3 regions of the Azorhizobium sp. AG788 genome follow, and region 2 is predicted to be linked to each of the others. Evidence: predicted binding sites of a transcription regulator. Region 2 holds the regulator's gene; each other region holds the start of a gene.
The links. Region 2 encodes PhoB, which activates phosphate uptake and scavenging genes when phosphate is short. Its sites were predicted from a motif close to TGTCATNNANCTGTCAT; they were not measured.

Region 1 (4,801 bases), on a different contig from region 2:
GACTGCCGCCACGTTCGCGCCTCGAAGCCCGGCTCAGGCGCCCAGCGGCGCGCGGTGGAGAATGCGGAAGCGCATGCCCGGCGCCTCCTGCACATAGAGCGCCGCATCCTCCACCTTGACGGGCAGGTGCGCCCCGCTGGCCGCATAAGCGTCACACAGCGCCTGCGTGGCCCGGCCCAGCGCCGGCTCCGCCAGAGCGGAGGAGAGTGTCATGTGGAAGCGGAATTCCTCCCGCACATAAGGGTAGCCGTAGCGGTGCAGATAGGCGAGCTGGCGCGCCGAGAGGCGCTCCGGCTTGCGGCGGGCGATCTCCGCTTCGCTGAGCGGCGCCCGCAAGGCGTCCAGTTCCTCCGCCGCATCCGCCGCCAGATCCTCCAGCGCCGGGACCGGCGCCGGCGGCACGAGGGCGATGAAGGTGCCGATCTGGCGGACCTCCAGCGGCGGCAGCTCGAAGGGGTGATGCCCGGCCGCAAAGCGCGCGAGCGCGGCGAAGAGGTCGGTCTCGTCCGCGCCCTCCGCCAACCGGAAGGGCGCCTTCAGCGTGCCGTGGAAGCCGTAGCGGCGGGGCTCGTGGGTCTGCTCGAACCATTCCTCCGCCGTGAAGCCGGCAAGGGCGGGCGGGGCGATGTCCTCGCCCGTCTCGGCATCATAGCCGACCACGGACGAGCCGAAGCGCCACAAAGGGCTGTCGGGGGGCGGCGCGAGATAGATGGCATAGCGAACGGACACGCTGCGGCTCCCCGGACAAAGGCGTCGTTTCTGCTTAACGGCCGGCCGGGCCGGAGGGAAGGCAGGCAGCCTCAGAACACCCGGGCGCCTTCCACCTGCACCTCGCGCACCACCGGCGTCGGGCCGACGATGCGGAAGCGCAGGAGGTCCGCCCGGAGCCCCGGCGCGAGGCGGCCGCGATCGGAGAGGCCCGCAAGGTCCGCCGGGCGGGCGGTCACAAGGGCGAGAGCCCGCGGCAGGCTCACGCCGTCCTGCGAGAGCTTCACCGCCGCCTGCAGCATGCTGGCCGGCACGTAATCGGAAGCGAGCGCATCGAGCAGGCCCGCCGCCACCAGATCCTTCATGGCGACGCCGCCCGAATGGGAGCCGCCGCGCACCACGTTGGGCGCCCCGCCGATGGTGGTGAGCCCCTCCGCATGGGCGGCATGGGCCGCTTCCTGCGTGGTGGGGAACTCGGAAATGGTGCAGCCGGCGGCCTTGGCGTCGGCCACATGCTCGGGCGTCGTGTCGTCATGGCTCGCCAGCGCCACGCCCGCGTCGCGCAGCAGCGCCGCCAGCCGGTCGAAATTGGCCGCCACCGCCGCCTGTCCGCGGGCCGTGCGCTCGGCAAGTTCCCGCTCCACATCCTCGGTGGTCTTGCCGATGCCGAGCAGATAGGTGCGCAACTGGTCCACATTGCGCCACTGCCGGGCACCCGGCGTGTGGTCCATGAGCGAGGCAAGGCCGAGACGGCCCCGGTTCAGCTCGGGCTCGGCCAGTTCCAGCAGGCCTGGGTCGGTGAGTTCGCAGCGCAGGTGGATGTGGTGGTCGGCCCGGAAATAGGGTGCGCCCTCCTCCACCGCATCCAGCATGATGGTGAAGAGTTCCTTCCGCGCGGACTTGGTCTGGTCGAAGCCGCCAGCGCAGATGGCGTCGAACACGGTGGTGATGCCCGCCGCCACCGTCTGCCCGTCATGGGCGAGCGCCGCCGCCCGCGCGTCCGGCCAGATGACCTTCGGCCGCGGCACGAAATGATTCTCCAACGCGTCCGTGTGCAGATCGATGAGGCCGGGGGCGAGATAGTCGCCCGCGCAATCCACCGCACCCGAGAGGGACGAGCGCCCCTCTTCCACCGCCGCGATGCGCCCGTCCCGCACCACCAGCGTGCCGTCGATCACCTCATCCTCGAGCACGAGCCGGGCATTGGTGAAGACGGTTTCCATGGGGCGGACCTTTCGGGCTGGGCGGGGAGCGGCACGCGGAGCCGGCCTCGTGTCATGCCTTCATGACGGGCCGGTGACACTTGGAGGGCGATCCGAGCGGAGCGAACCAATCCGCCCGGTGAATCGCCCTCTAAACTCGAGAAAGAGAACGCGTGATCCGATCAGGTTGCGATGCAATCTGACCGGCGCGTGCTCTAGTGGAGCGGCGCGGGCGGGATGACCTTGTAAAGCTGGAACCGGTCGCCCGCATAGACGAGTTCAAGCCGGTCGGGATCGGGGTTGGGATCGCCAGGCTCGGTGAACAGCAGATAGACATAGTCGAAATGCTGCGGCCAGTAATCCCAGTAGCGCGGGCCGCCGGGCGTGCCGTCTTCCTCGGTTACCAGAAGCTGCTCGACGCTGGGCGGGGTGCCGTCCTCGGTGTCCACCCAGTCCGTATAGGGCTTGTGCACGCGCAGGATCTGCTTGCCCGGCACCGTGAAAGCGGTGGTCACCAGCGAGGAGCGCTCGATGATGGCAAGGCAGGCCGCATGGACAAGGCCGAGGTCGGTGGCCGCCGAGCCGCCCCACGGGTCGGCATAGGCCACCAACACCTTGGAGCCGCGCTTGATCTTGGCGATGGAGTCGTGGAACGCCACCGTCCATTGCGTGAGGTTGTTCCACACCATCTGCACTTCGGTGACGCGGACCGCCACCAGCAGCACCAGCATCACCGCAAAGCCCCGCTGGGCGAGGCGGTGGCGCAGGTCGATCTGGATGGAGGCGATGACCATGAAGGCGATGGCGACCGGCATGCGCTGGTCGGCCATGTAGGTGGCGAACACGGTGCGCGGCAGGGCGAGATAGACCGCCCCCGCGATCACCAGCAGGAAGAACAGGAAGGTGTGGGTGCGCAGCAGCCGGTGCCGCACCGCCCAGGCCGCCGCCAGCACGATGACGGCGGTGAGCGCGAAGGCGACGAAGTCGTAATAGACGTTGATGACGAATTCGAGCCCGTCGATCTTGCCGCGCGGCTCCCAGTAATTCTCCCCCTTGAGGCCCCAGGTGGGGCTCATCAGCAGCAGCGGCACCGTGAGCGCGAAGGGGAAGCCCGCCGTGACGAACGCCACCAGCCGGCCCTTGAGCGCCCCGCCCTTGCGGTCGAACAGCCGCATCAGCTCGTAGGAGAGGATGCCGACGCCATACACGCCCGTCGCGAAGAGGTGGCAGAAGAACAGGGCGAGGACGAACAGGCAGGAGACCGCATAGCGCCACGGCCAGGGCTTGTCCCGCAGCATCACCCAGCTGGCGAGGCCGCACAGGCACAGGCCGATGCCGAAGATGTAGTTCATCACCCCGATGAGGAAAATGTTGTTGTAGAGCAGCGGGAAGGCCACCAGCGGGATGGCCGACCAACTGCCGAACAGCGCCCGGTGGAGGTACATGGTGCCGAAGATGATGAGCGCGAAGCACATCAGCGTGTACATCTCGCCGGCCACATAGATGTCGGCAAAGCGGTCCAGCAGCGGGACCACCATGTCCATCATCAGATTGGGCAGGACGCTCCATTCCAGGAAATAGAAGCGCGCGAGGTCCGGATCCTTCGGGGTCGCGATCACCTTCATCCGCGCCAGATGATTCACATAGTCGGACAGCGGCGGCAGCGGATGGGTGACGATGGGGATCGCCACGAGCACGAAGCAGACGAGCGACAGCAGCAGGATCAGGCGCGGCGACAGATCGAGGGCCCGGCGGGGAGGAAGCGGAGCTTTGGGCGACATGGGCCTTCGGAAAATCAGGCGGGGAAATTCCAGCAGGGCATTAACCGGCTCTGAGGCCAGCGCAAGGGCTTTATTGTGGTGGTTCCGTGGCTGTGCGCCTCCTGTACCGCCGTCGGCGGGCCCCGGCTTCCCCCGTGCGGGCGAAACCGCTAGAAGGGCGCCCGGTGGCGGACCTTCCCGTGAGGGACCGCCGGCCCGGACATGCGGGCGGCCGGCTCCGGGAGGAACGGCTGTCCCGGCTTCGGGAACACGCCGCCCGCAGATTTCCCGATGCCCCGCGGCGCGGGGACGAAAATCTGCAACACACAGGAGTTAAGCCGGCGGAGCGCTGGCCAGCCAGCGACAGCCTGCTTTCAAGATCGCCCTCCAAGATCAGGCCCATCCATGAGCGCGTCCATCGCCGACAATGTCGCGGAAGCCCAACTCCAGGCCGAGGTGCTCACCAAGGCCCTCCCCCACATGCAGCGCTATGACGACGCCATCGTCGTGGTGAAATATGGCGGCCACGCCATGGGCAATGACGAACTGGCCCGTCACTTCGCCCAGGACATCGTGCTGCTGGAGCAGTCGGGCGTGAACCCGGTGGTGGTGCACGGCGGCGGCCCGCAGATCGGCGCCATGCTGGAGAAGCTCGGCATCAAGTCCGAATTCGCCGCCGGCCTGCGCATCACCGACAAGGCCACCATCGAGATCGTCGAGATGGTGCTGGCCGGCTCCATCAACAAGCAGATCGTCGGCTTCATCAACGAGGCGGGCGGCAAGGCCATCGGCCTGTGCGGCAAGGACGGCAACATGGTGCGCGCCCGCAAGGCCACCCGCACCATCGTCGATCCCCAGAGCCATATCGAGGAAGTGGTCGACCTCGGCTTCGTGGGCGAGCCGGACACGGTCGACACCATGGTGCTGGACCAGATCCTCGGCCGCGAGCTGATCCCGGTCCTCGCCCCCGTGGCCTCGGCCGTGGACGGCGGCACCTATAATGTGAATGCCGACACCTTCGCCGGCGCCATCGCCGGGGCGCTGGGTGCCAAGCGCCTGCTGCTGCTCACCGACGTGCCGGGCGTGCTCGACAAGAACAAGCAGCTCATCCCCCGCCTCACCATCGACGAA
Region 2 (4,801 bases):
GGCGAGCGATGAGCTGGAACGACGAGCGCGTCGAACTCTTGAAAAAGCTCTGGAGCGAAGGACTGTCGGCCAGCCAGATCGCGGCTGAACTCGGCGGGATCACGCGTAATGCCGTGATCGGCAAGGTTCACCGTCTCGGCCTGTCGGGCCGGGCAAAGGCTCCGGCCGTCGCGGCCCGTCCGCGCAAGGCCGCCCGTCCCGAGGCGCCCGCACCGCGCCCCCAGGCCCCGACCCGTCCGGCGACCATCGGCAACACCGCCCTCGCCCCGGCCTTCGAGGAACTGGTGGAGACCGCTCCGGCGCCCGCGCCGGAGGCTCAGCCCTCCGCCAACATCGTGCCGATGGGCCAGCGCTGCACGATCATGAATCTCACGGAAGCCACCTGCCGCTGGCCGGTGGGCGAACCGGGGACGGACGCCTTCTATTTCTGCGGCGGACGCAGCCTTCCCGGGATGCCCTACTGCACCACCCATGCCCGGATGGCCTACCAGCCGGTCCAGGATCGCCGGCGGGACCGCCGGGTGGCCCGTCTCTGATCTGTCCTGACCCAGCCCCGCTCCGGCGGGGCTTCGGTTTTCAGGGGCCTTATGACCGTCGAAGACGATGCCCGGCGCGGATGACACGCCGGGCGCGCATCCGTCAGCGCCGGTCCCGCGTCGGATCGTAGCAGGTATAGCCCACGAAGCACTGCGGATTGTCGCGGGTCGGCACCCAGGCCGGGTTGGTCTGCTGGTCCATGGGGCAATAGGCCCCGCTCACCACATAGCGGTCGTAAACCAGCTGAGATGTGGCGAGCACCACGGCACCCTGCTGGCGCACCATGCCGGTGGCCTGCGCACAGCTCATCTTGCGGCTGTCCGGCAGCCCCTGCGCAAGCGCCGCCCCGGAGGCGACGACGGCACCGGCCAGCAGAACCGGCGCCAGAACAGCGCGCGACCAGTTGTTCATGATCCTTAACTCCCGCAGCCGCGTTCGGCGCGGCCCCTTGTGGCGTTCGCCACCGTCTCCGGCGACCGCTCCAACATAGGCTCAGCCGCGGCCTGCTGCCAGCGGGCGGCTCACCAGCCCCAGCCCCAGCGCCAGTCTCCCTTGGCGGGGTCGTAGCAGGTGTAGCCGATGAAGCATTGCGGATTGTCGCGCGTCGGCTCGAAGGCCGGCCGCAGCGCCTGCTGCGGCATGCAGAAGCGCAAATCGCTCACATAGCGGTCGAAGGTGGTCGCGGAGGTGTCGAGCACGATGCCGCCGGCCCGGGCGACCAGCCGCGCCGCCTGGTCGCAGGTCATGGCGCGCGTGTTGGGCCGCGCCTGTGCGCCGGTGGACGCGAAGGGAGGCAACAGCGCCAGGGCGAGGGCCGCCGCCTTCAGGCAACGACCCGACATGCGCACCACACCTGCCATGCTCAGCCTCCCTCGCGCCACCCACGCGGCCATCGGACGGCAGATGGCGTGGCGCACCGCGCCCCTCAATGGGCGCGGGCGAACATTTCGTTGAAGGAATAGCCGGCGCCGCGCACGGTGCGGATGGGATCGGGCTGGCGGCCGCGATTGATCGCCTTGCGCAGGCGGCCCACATGCACGTCCACGGTGCGCTCGTCGATATAGACGTCCTGGCCCCACACGCCGTCGAGCAACTGCTCGCGGGAGAAGACGCGGCCGGGGCTCTGCATCAGGAATTCGAGCAGGCGGAACTCGGTCGGACCGAGATGCACCTCGCGGCCCGAGCGGTGGACCCGATGGGTCTCGCGGTCGAGCTCGATGTCGCCGGCCCGCAGCAGGGTCGCCACATGCTCGGGCTTGGCCCGGCGCAGCAGCGCCCGCACGCGCGCCAGCAATTCCGGCACGGAGAAGGGCTTCACCACATAATCGTCGGCGCCGGTGGCAAGGCCGCGCACCCGCTCGGTCTCTTCGCCACGGGCGGTCAGCATGATGACGGGCAGGCGCTCCGTCTCCGGCCGCGTGCGCAGCCGGCGACAGAGCTCGATGCCCGAAAGGCCTGGCAGCATCCAGTCGAGGATGACGAGATCGGGCACGCTCTCGCGCAGCCGCGTCTCGGCTTCATCACCCCGCCCCACATTGTCGACGGCGTAACCCTCGCTCTCGAGGTTGTACCGCAGGAGGAGCGTCAGCGGCTCCTCGTCCTCGATGATCAGAATGCGCGCAGGCACGTTGGCTTACCCCTGAAGGGTGCGGGTGGGGAAGGTCACCGTGGTCTCGCTGGACGCGTCCGCCTTCGGACGATCGTCGGAGAGCATGTTGCCGGTGACCATGTAATAGACGGTCTCGGCCACATTGGTGGCATGGTCGCCGATGCGCTCGATGTTCTTGGCACAGAACAGGAGGTGCGTGCACACGGAGATGTTGCGCGGATCTTCCATCATGTAGGTGAGGAGTTCGCGGAACAGCGAGGTGTACATGGTGTCGACGCTGGCATCCTTGCGCCACACCTCGAGCGCCTTGGCCTCGTCGCGGCCGGCATAGGCGTCCAGCACTTCCTTGAGCTGCTCAAGCACGAGGTCGGTCATGTGCTCGACGCCGCGCACCAGCTTCTGCGGGTGGTATTCGCCCTCGATGGCCAGCACGCGCTTGCCGACGTTCTTGGCGAGGTCACCGATGCGCTCCAGATCGTTGGAGATGCGCAGGGTGGCCACGATGTCCCGCAGGTCGCTGGCCATGGGCTGGCGCTTGGCGATGACCAGCACCGCCTTTTCCTCGATGTCGCGCTGCATGTGGTCGATGGCAGCGTCCATCACCACCACGCGCTGGGCGGCGGTGCCGTCCCGGCGGATCAGGGCGCCGACGGAATCGGCCACCAGACGCTCGGCCTGGCCGCCCATCTCGACGATCTTGCGGCCCAGTTCCTTCAGCTCGGCATCGAAAGAGGAAACAGTATGTTCAGGCATCAAAACCTCCCCGTGCCGCGTCAGCCGAACCGGCCAGTGATGTAGTCGCGCGTCTTGATCTCCTTCGGATTGGTGAAGATCACGTCCGAGGGGCCGACCTCCACCAGTTCGCCGAGGTAGAAGAACGCCGTGCGGTCGGCGCAGCGCGCCGCCTGCTGCATGTTATGGGTCACGATGACGATCGTGAATTCCTGCTTCAGCTCGTCGATCAGATCCTCGATCTTCGAGGTGGAGATCGGATCGAGCGCCGAGGTGGGCTCGTCCAGCAGGATGACTTCCGGCTTCACCGCGATGGTGCGGGCGATGCACAGGCGCTGCTGCTGGCCGCCGGACATGCCGAGCGCGGAGGTGTGGAGACGGTCCTTGGTCTCTTCCCAGATCGCCGCCTTGCGCAGGCAGCTCTCGACGCGCTCGTCCATCTGCGACTTGGACAGGCTCTCGTGCAGGCGCACGCCGAAGGCGATGTTGTCATAGATGGACATGGGGAAGGGCGTCGGCTTCTGGAACACCATGCCGATGCGGCTGCGCACCACAGTGGAGTCCAGATCCTTGCCCACCACGTTCACGCCGTCGAACATGACCTCGCCCTCGGCGCGCTGGCCGGGATAGAGGTCGTACATGCGGTTGAAGACGCGCAGCAGCGTGGACTTTCCGCAGCCGGACGGGCCGATCATGGCCGTCACGCGCTTCTCCGGGATGGTGAAGTTGATGTTCTTCAGGGCGTGGTTCTGCCCGTAGTAGAAGTTCAGCTTGTTGACCTGAATCTTCGTCGGCGCGTCCGGGGCGCCGGGCTTGGCCGACACGCTGGTGGACATGCTGAGGTTCGGATCGACGGCGGAAGTCATGGTCTAGCCTCGTTCGGATCTCGGGGCCCGGCGCAGCGGGCGGAATTGCGTAGGGAAGCCGGCCCGGTCAGTGCGACCGCGCCAGGACGAGCCGCGACACCACATTGAGCACCAGCACGCCCACCGTGATGAGCAGCGCGCCGGCCCAGGCCAGGGCCACCCAGTCGTCGAAGGGGCTGCCGGCATACTGATAGATGGCGATCGGCAGGCTGGCCATCGGCTTGGACAGGTCCACCGACCAGGAATTGTTGCCGAGCGAGGTGAAGAGCAGCGGCGCCGTCTCGCCGGCGGCGCGGGCGATGGCCAGCAGCACGCCCGTGACGATGCCGGCGCGGGCCGCGCGCCACGTCACCATCATGACCACCTTCCACTGCGGCGCGCCGAGCGCGAAGGCGGCTTCGCGCAGGCCCACCGGCACGAGGTTCAGCATGTCCTCGGTGGTGCGCACGATGACCGGGATCACCAGGATGGCGAGGGCGATGGAGCCCGCCCAGCCCGAGAAGCCGCCGAAGGGCACCACCAGCAGCTGGTAGATGAAGAGGCCGACCAGGATGGACGGCGCCGAGAGCAGGATGTCGTTCACGAAGCGGGCGGCGGAGCCGATCTTCGTGCCCTTGCCGTTCTCGGCGAGGAAGGTGCCGGCGAAGATGCCGATCGGACCGCCGATGACGAGGGCGAGGCCGATCTGGATGAGCGAGCCGACGATGGCGTTCAAGAGGCCGCCGTTCTGGCCCGGCGGCATGGTGATGCGCGTGAAGACGTTGGTGCCGAGCGCCGGAAGGCCCTTGGCGAGCAGCGTGAGCAGGATCCACGCGAGCAGAAGGATGGCGAGGGCGGCGAATCCGACGGAAATCGCCTTGACGGTCGTGTCCTTGGCCCGGCGGGCGGCGAGCGAAGCCATGGTTCGGTTCTTTCTCAGTCGAGGCGCGAACGCACCAGCGCGCGGGACAGCGCGAGGACGATGAAGGAGATGACGAACAGGATGAAGCCCAGCTGCAGGAGCGAGGTGAGCTTCAGCGAGCCGATCGGCGCCTCGGGGAATTCGTTGGCGATGGTG
Region 3 (4,801 bases), on a different contig from region 2:
TCGTCGCCTCGGCGATGTCGAGGGCCGCGCAATCCCCCGCCGCCTTCTCCGCCCCATAGGCTTCGCCGGTCAGGGCCACCTCGTTGGCCAGCGCGCCGCGGCTGGAGAGCAGGATGCCGTCGGCGGGCACCAGATCACCGGCCGTCAGTTCCACCACGTCGCCCGGCACCACCTCCCGTACGGGGATGGCGATGGCCTGCCCACCCCGCCGCACACGGGCCGAGACGGCCACGGACCGCTTGAGCGCTTCAACGGCCGCTTCCGCCTTTTCCTCCTGGAACAGGTCGAGACCGATGGAAAAGAGGACGATGAGCAGGATGATGACGAAGCTCTGCCAGTCCCCCGTCGCACCCGAGACGCCGGCGGCAATCAGCAGAATGGCGACCAGCGGCTCCGTCAGCCGCTTCACGAGCTTGGCGAGGAGCGACTTGCGCCCGGCGGCAACCGCCACGTTGGGACCATGGCTGGCCAGCCGCTCCGCCGCCTCGGCGGCCGTCAGCCCCTCGGGCCGGGAGGCGAGCATCTCCAATTGGGCAGCCGCGCCCCGCACCCAGAAGGGCGCCTCGGAATGCGCACCCGTGGGAGCGGCGCCGGCACGCAGATGGGCGGTGGAAGGAAGCGCGGTCATGGGCGGCCGATCCGCAAATGGGAAGAGGCCCCTATTTGACGGCTCCGGCTCTGCGCGTCCTTGCGCCCGCTCAACCTCCGTTGCTGCTTTTGCACGTCGGGGCGGTCACCTGGCGGGAAACAAGCACCAACGGGCGCGACACTGGTCTGCGCGCCTCGCTCGGCTCGGGGCTTTCCCCAGCGGTCAAGCTGGGCGATGGTCCGTCATCCTCATCCCTCTCTGCGGATCCGGCTCAGCCGGACCGGAGGCCCCCATGACCGACGCCACGCACTTCTACGAGCCCACAAAGGGCCATGGCCTGCCCCACGATCCCCTCAACGCCATCATCGGCCCGCGCCCCATCGGCTGGGTTTCGACGCGCGGCAAGGACGGCAGCATCAATCTCGCGCCCTACAGCTTCTTCAATGCCTTCAACTACAAGCCGCCGATCATCGGCTTCTCCAGCACCAGCCCGAAGGACAGCCTGCGCAATGTGCAGGAGACGGGTGAATTCGTCTGGAACATCGTCACGCGCGACCTCGTCGGCCGCATGAACGACACCAGCGCCCCGCTGCCCTATGGCCAGGACGAGTTTGAGCGCGCGGGGCTCACCAAGATCGAATCGCGTCTCGTCAATGTGCCGCGCGTCGCGGAAAGCCCGGTGCAGTTCGAGTGCAAGGTGGCCGACATCCACCAGTTGCGCAGCGCCTCCGGCGCCCCCATCCAGGCCTGGCTCGTTCTGGGTGAGGTGATCGGCGTGCACATTGCTCCGCATCTGCTGAAGGACGGCATCTTCGACACGTTCGGCGCCGGCATCGTGCTTCGCGCGGGCGGACCGACCGCCTATGCAGCCGTCACGCCCGAGACCCGCTTCGATCTGGAGCGCCCAAAGGCCTGACACGACGTAGCGGCAGGCAGCGTTTGCACGCCGCAATGTTCACGCAACTGTCATGCAACCGGCCTAGGGGATGCCGCAGCGCCATCCCCTAGGAGAACCCGTCGATGCGCCGGCTTCTTGCAGTTCTCGCCCTCAGCACCGCTCTCGCCGGCACCGCCGGCGCGACCGCCATCTATCCGCTCGACCGCGCCACCATCCTCGCCGGCTCGCCCTTCGATCTAAAGGTGGAGTTCGACAAGGAAGTGCAGCCGCAGGACGTGAGCATCACCATCAACGGCCAGCCCGTTGAGCAGGTGCTGGGCAAGAAGCCCGACTTCATCGCCAAGGAAGAGGGCGTCAACGCCTCGGCCGTGCTCCTGCGCGCCGCCGCCTTCCCCAAGCCCGGTACCTACAAGGTGGAAGCGAAGGCCGGCGGCGAAACCAAGACCGTGACCTGGGACGTCTATGCCACGGCGGCGACCCCGAAGGCCAAGAACGTCATCTTCTTCCTCGGTGACGGCCTCTCCGTGGCGCACCGCACGGGCGCCCGCCTCATGTCCAAAGGCATGACCGAGGGCAAGGCGAATGGTCGCCTGAACATCGACGATTTCGACCGGATGGCCTTCATCGGCACGTCGTCGACCAACGCCATCGCCACCGACAGCGCCAACACCATGTCGGCCTATATGACGGGCCACAAGACGGCGGTGAACGCGCTCGGCGTCTATGCGGACCGCACCAAGTCCACGCTGGACGATCCCAAGGTGGAGACCATCGCGGAAGCCATCCGCCGCACGTCCAAGAAGTCGGTGGGCATCGTCACCGGCGCCGAGGTGGAGGATGCCACCCCCGCCGCCGTGGTCGCCCACACCCGCGCCCGCGCCGACAAGGCCGACATCGTCGGCATGATGCTGGATGTGAAGCCGGACGTGGTGCTGGGCGGCGGCTCGGCCTACTTCCTGCCGAAGACGACGCCCGGCTCCAAGCGCAAGGACGACAAGGACTATATCCAGCTCTTCAAGGATGCGGGCTACACCCTCGCCACCGACAAGACGGAGCTCACCGCTGCCGCCGGCACCAACACCGGCAAGATCCTCGGCCTGTTCCACCCCGCCAACATGGACGTGACGCTCGACCGCGAGTTCCTGAAGAAGGGCACGGTGGAGAAGTTCCCGAACCAGCCTGGCCTCGTGGAAATGACCAAGGTCGCGCTGAACCAGCTCGCCAAGAATCCGGACGGCTTCTTCCTGATGGTGGAAGGCGCCTCCATCGACAAGATGTCCCATCCCATGGACTGGGAGCGGGCGCTGTTCGAAACCATCGAGTTCGATCAGGCGGTGGGCGTCGGCATCGAATTCCTGAAGACCCATCCGGACACGCTCATCGTCGTGACCGGCGACCACACCCACGGCATCTCCATCATCGGCACCATCGACGACAACAAGCCCGGCCTGGACATGCGGGACAAGGTGGGCGTCTATGCGGACGCCGGCTTCCCGAACTATGAGGACAAGAACGGCGACGGTTTCCCCGACAAGGTGGACGTCTCCCGCCGTCTCGCGGTCTTCGCGTCCAACTATCCGGACTATTACGAGACCTGGCGCCCGAAGATGAACGGCCCGTTCGATCCGGCGGTGCAGAACGAGAAGAAGCAGTACGTGGCCAATGAGGCCTACAAGAATGTGCCCGGCGCCACCTTCCGGGAAGGGAACCTCCCCCGCTCCGCCGACACCGCCGTCCATGCGGTGGATGACGTGGTGCTGCAGGCCACCGGCGCCGGTGCCGACGGCTTCAAGGGCTACATGGAAGAGAGCGACGTCTATCGCGTTCTGGTGGACGTGATGGCCCTCGCCCCGGCCAAGAACTGAGCCCATCCCCCTTAAAAGCCCTCCCCCCTTGCGTGGGAGGGTTGGGTGGGAGGTAGAACGCCCGGGGGCCGGCACCACGCCCGAAGTGATGCCCTTTACGAGCCCCGACACCCAGACCTGAGCTATTCTCTTCCTGCCCTTCCGGGGCAGCTTTCCGTTTCAGACCGGACGATGGCCGCAGACCCGATCCTCGCGCAAAGCGCTCTGCCCCTCTCCCGTCGCCAGTTGCTGGCGATGGCGGGCGCGCTCGCCCTGCCGGTTGCCATGCGGCCCGCTTATGCCGCCCCCACCCCGCTCGATTTCAGCGAGCTTTACGGCAAGGTGAGCGTGCTGGGCCTCTCTTTCTCCGACAAGGTGAAGGCGCTGAAGGGGCAGGAGGTCGCCATGCGCGGCTTCATGGCCCCTCCGCTGAAGGCGGAGGCGGATTTCTTCGTCCTGACTGAAATTCCCATGTCCATCTGCCCCTTCTGTTCTTCGGATGCGGACTGGCCGGACAATATCGTCGTCATCTATCTCGACCGCGCCCAGACCTTCGAACAGGCCAACGCCCTCATCGAGGTGCGCGGCACGCTGGAAGTGGGCTCGTGGACCGATCCAAATACCGGCTTCGTCAGCCTGCTGCGCCTGCGCCGCGCCAGCTTCCGCAAGGCGTGAGACGTGGCCGCCCTCAGCATCCGCGACCTTGAGGTGCGCTTTCCCGGCCTCGCCCAGCCGGCGCTGGCCATTCCCGCGCTGGACCTCGACCGGGGGGCCCGCGTGGCGGTGAGCGGGCCATCCGGCTGCGGCAAGACCACCCTCCTCAACGTCCTCTCCGGCCTTGAGAAGGTCGGCCACGGCCATGTGGCATGGGCCGATACGGACCTGTCCCGCCTCGGCGAAGGCGCGCGCGACCGCTGGCGCGCGGCACACGTAGGCCTCGTGATGCAGGATTTCCATCTCTTCCCCGGCCTCTCGGCGCTGGAGAATGTGCTGCTGCCCCAGCGCCTCGGCTGCTGGCGCCTCCAGCCATCCAAACGTTTGGAAGCGCTGCGCCTCCTGGAGCGCGTGGGCCTGCCCAATCCGCGCCAGCCGGTGGAGACGCTCTCCCGCGGCCAGATGCAGCGCGTGGCCGTCGCCCGCGCCCTCATCGCACGCCCCGAAATCCTGATCGCCGACGAACCGACCGCCAGCCTCGATGCGGAGGCGGGAGCGGCGGTGGCCGATCTGCTGCTGGATCTGGCGCAGGAAGCGCAGGCGACGCTCATCGTCGCGACCCATGATCCGCGCCTCGCCGGCCGCCTCTCCCGCACGCTCCGGCTGGATGCCGGGCGGCTCGCCGCCTGAGGCACCCATGTTTCGCTTCATCGCAGCGGATCTCCGGCGGCAATGGATCGGCGTTCTCGCTGTCACCCTCATCATTGCGCTGGCGGTGGCGTTGGGGGTGGTCGTCACCCTTCAGGAGCGCGCCCT

Region 1: the regulator PhoB is predicted to act here: its motif matches at 1,994-2,010, upstream of DFO45_RS22685 (alpha-D-ribose 1-methylphosphonate 5-triphosphate diphosphatase).
Region 3: the regulator PhoB is predicted to act here: its motif matches at 1,554-1,570, upstream of DFO45_RS13990 (alkaline phosphatase).

The regions. Positions count from the first base shown of each region.
Region 1 is NZ_SOBM01000010.1:53,287-58,087, forward strand. Features, by position in the region: gene DFO45_RS22680 (DUF1045 domain-containing protein) at 34-729, opposite strand; gene DFO45_RS22685 (alpha-D-ribose 1-methylphosphonate 5-triphosphate diphosphatase) at 801-1,931, opposite strand; gene DFO45_RS22690 (hypothetical protein) at 2,126-3,691, opposite strand; gene argB (acetylglutamate kinase) at 4,076-4,801, shown strand, end outside.
Region 2 is NZ_SOBM01000001.1:179,993-184,793, reverse strand. Features, by position in the region: gene DFO45_RS00880 (GcrA family cell cycle regulator) at 9-536, shown strand; gene DFO45_RS00875 (hypothetical protein) at 640-948, opposite strand; gene DFO45_RS00870 (hypothetical protein) at 1,059-1,397, opposite strand; gene phoB (phosphate regulon transcriptional regulator PhoB) at 1,463-2,164, opposite strand; gene phoU (phosphate signaling complex protein PhoU) at 2,171-2,899, opposite strand; gene pstB (phosphate ABC transporter ATP-binding protein PstB) at 2,920-3,714, opposite strand; gene pstA (phosphate ABC transporter permease PstA) at 3,812-4,645, opposite strand; gene pstC (phosphate ABC transporter permease subunit PstC) at 4,660-4,801, opposite strand, start outside.
Region 3 is NZ_SOBM01000005.1:84,932-89,732, forward strand. Features, by position in the region: gene mgtA (magnesium-translocating P-type ATPase) at 1-628, opposite strand, end outside; gene DFO45_RS13985 (flavin reductase family protein) at 882-1,505, shown strand; gene DFO45_RS13990 (alkaline phosphatase) at 1,610-3,352, shown strand; gene DFO45_RS13995 (hypothetical protein) at 3,524-4,006, shown strand; gene DFO45_RS14000 (ABC transporter ATP-binding protein) at 4,010-4,675, shown strand; gene DFO45_RS14005 (ABC transporter permease) at 4,683-4,801, shown strand, end outside.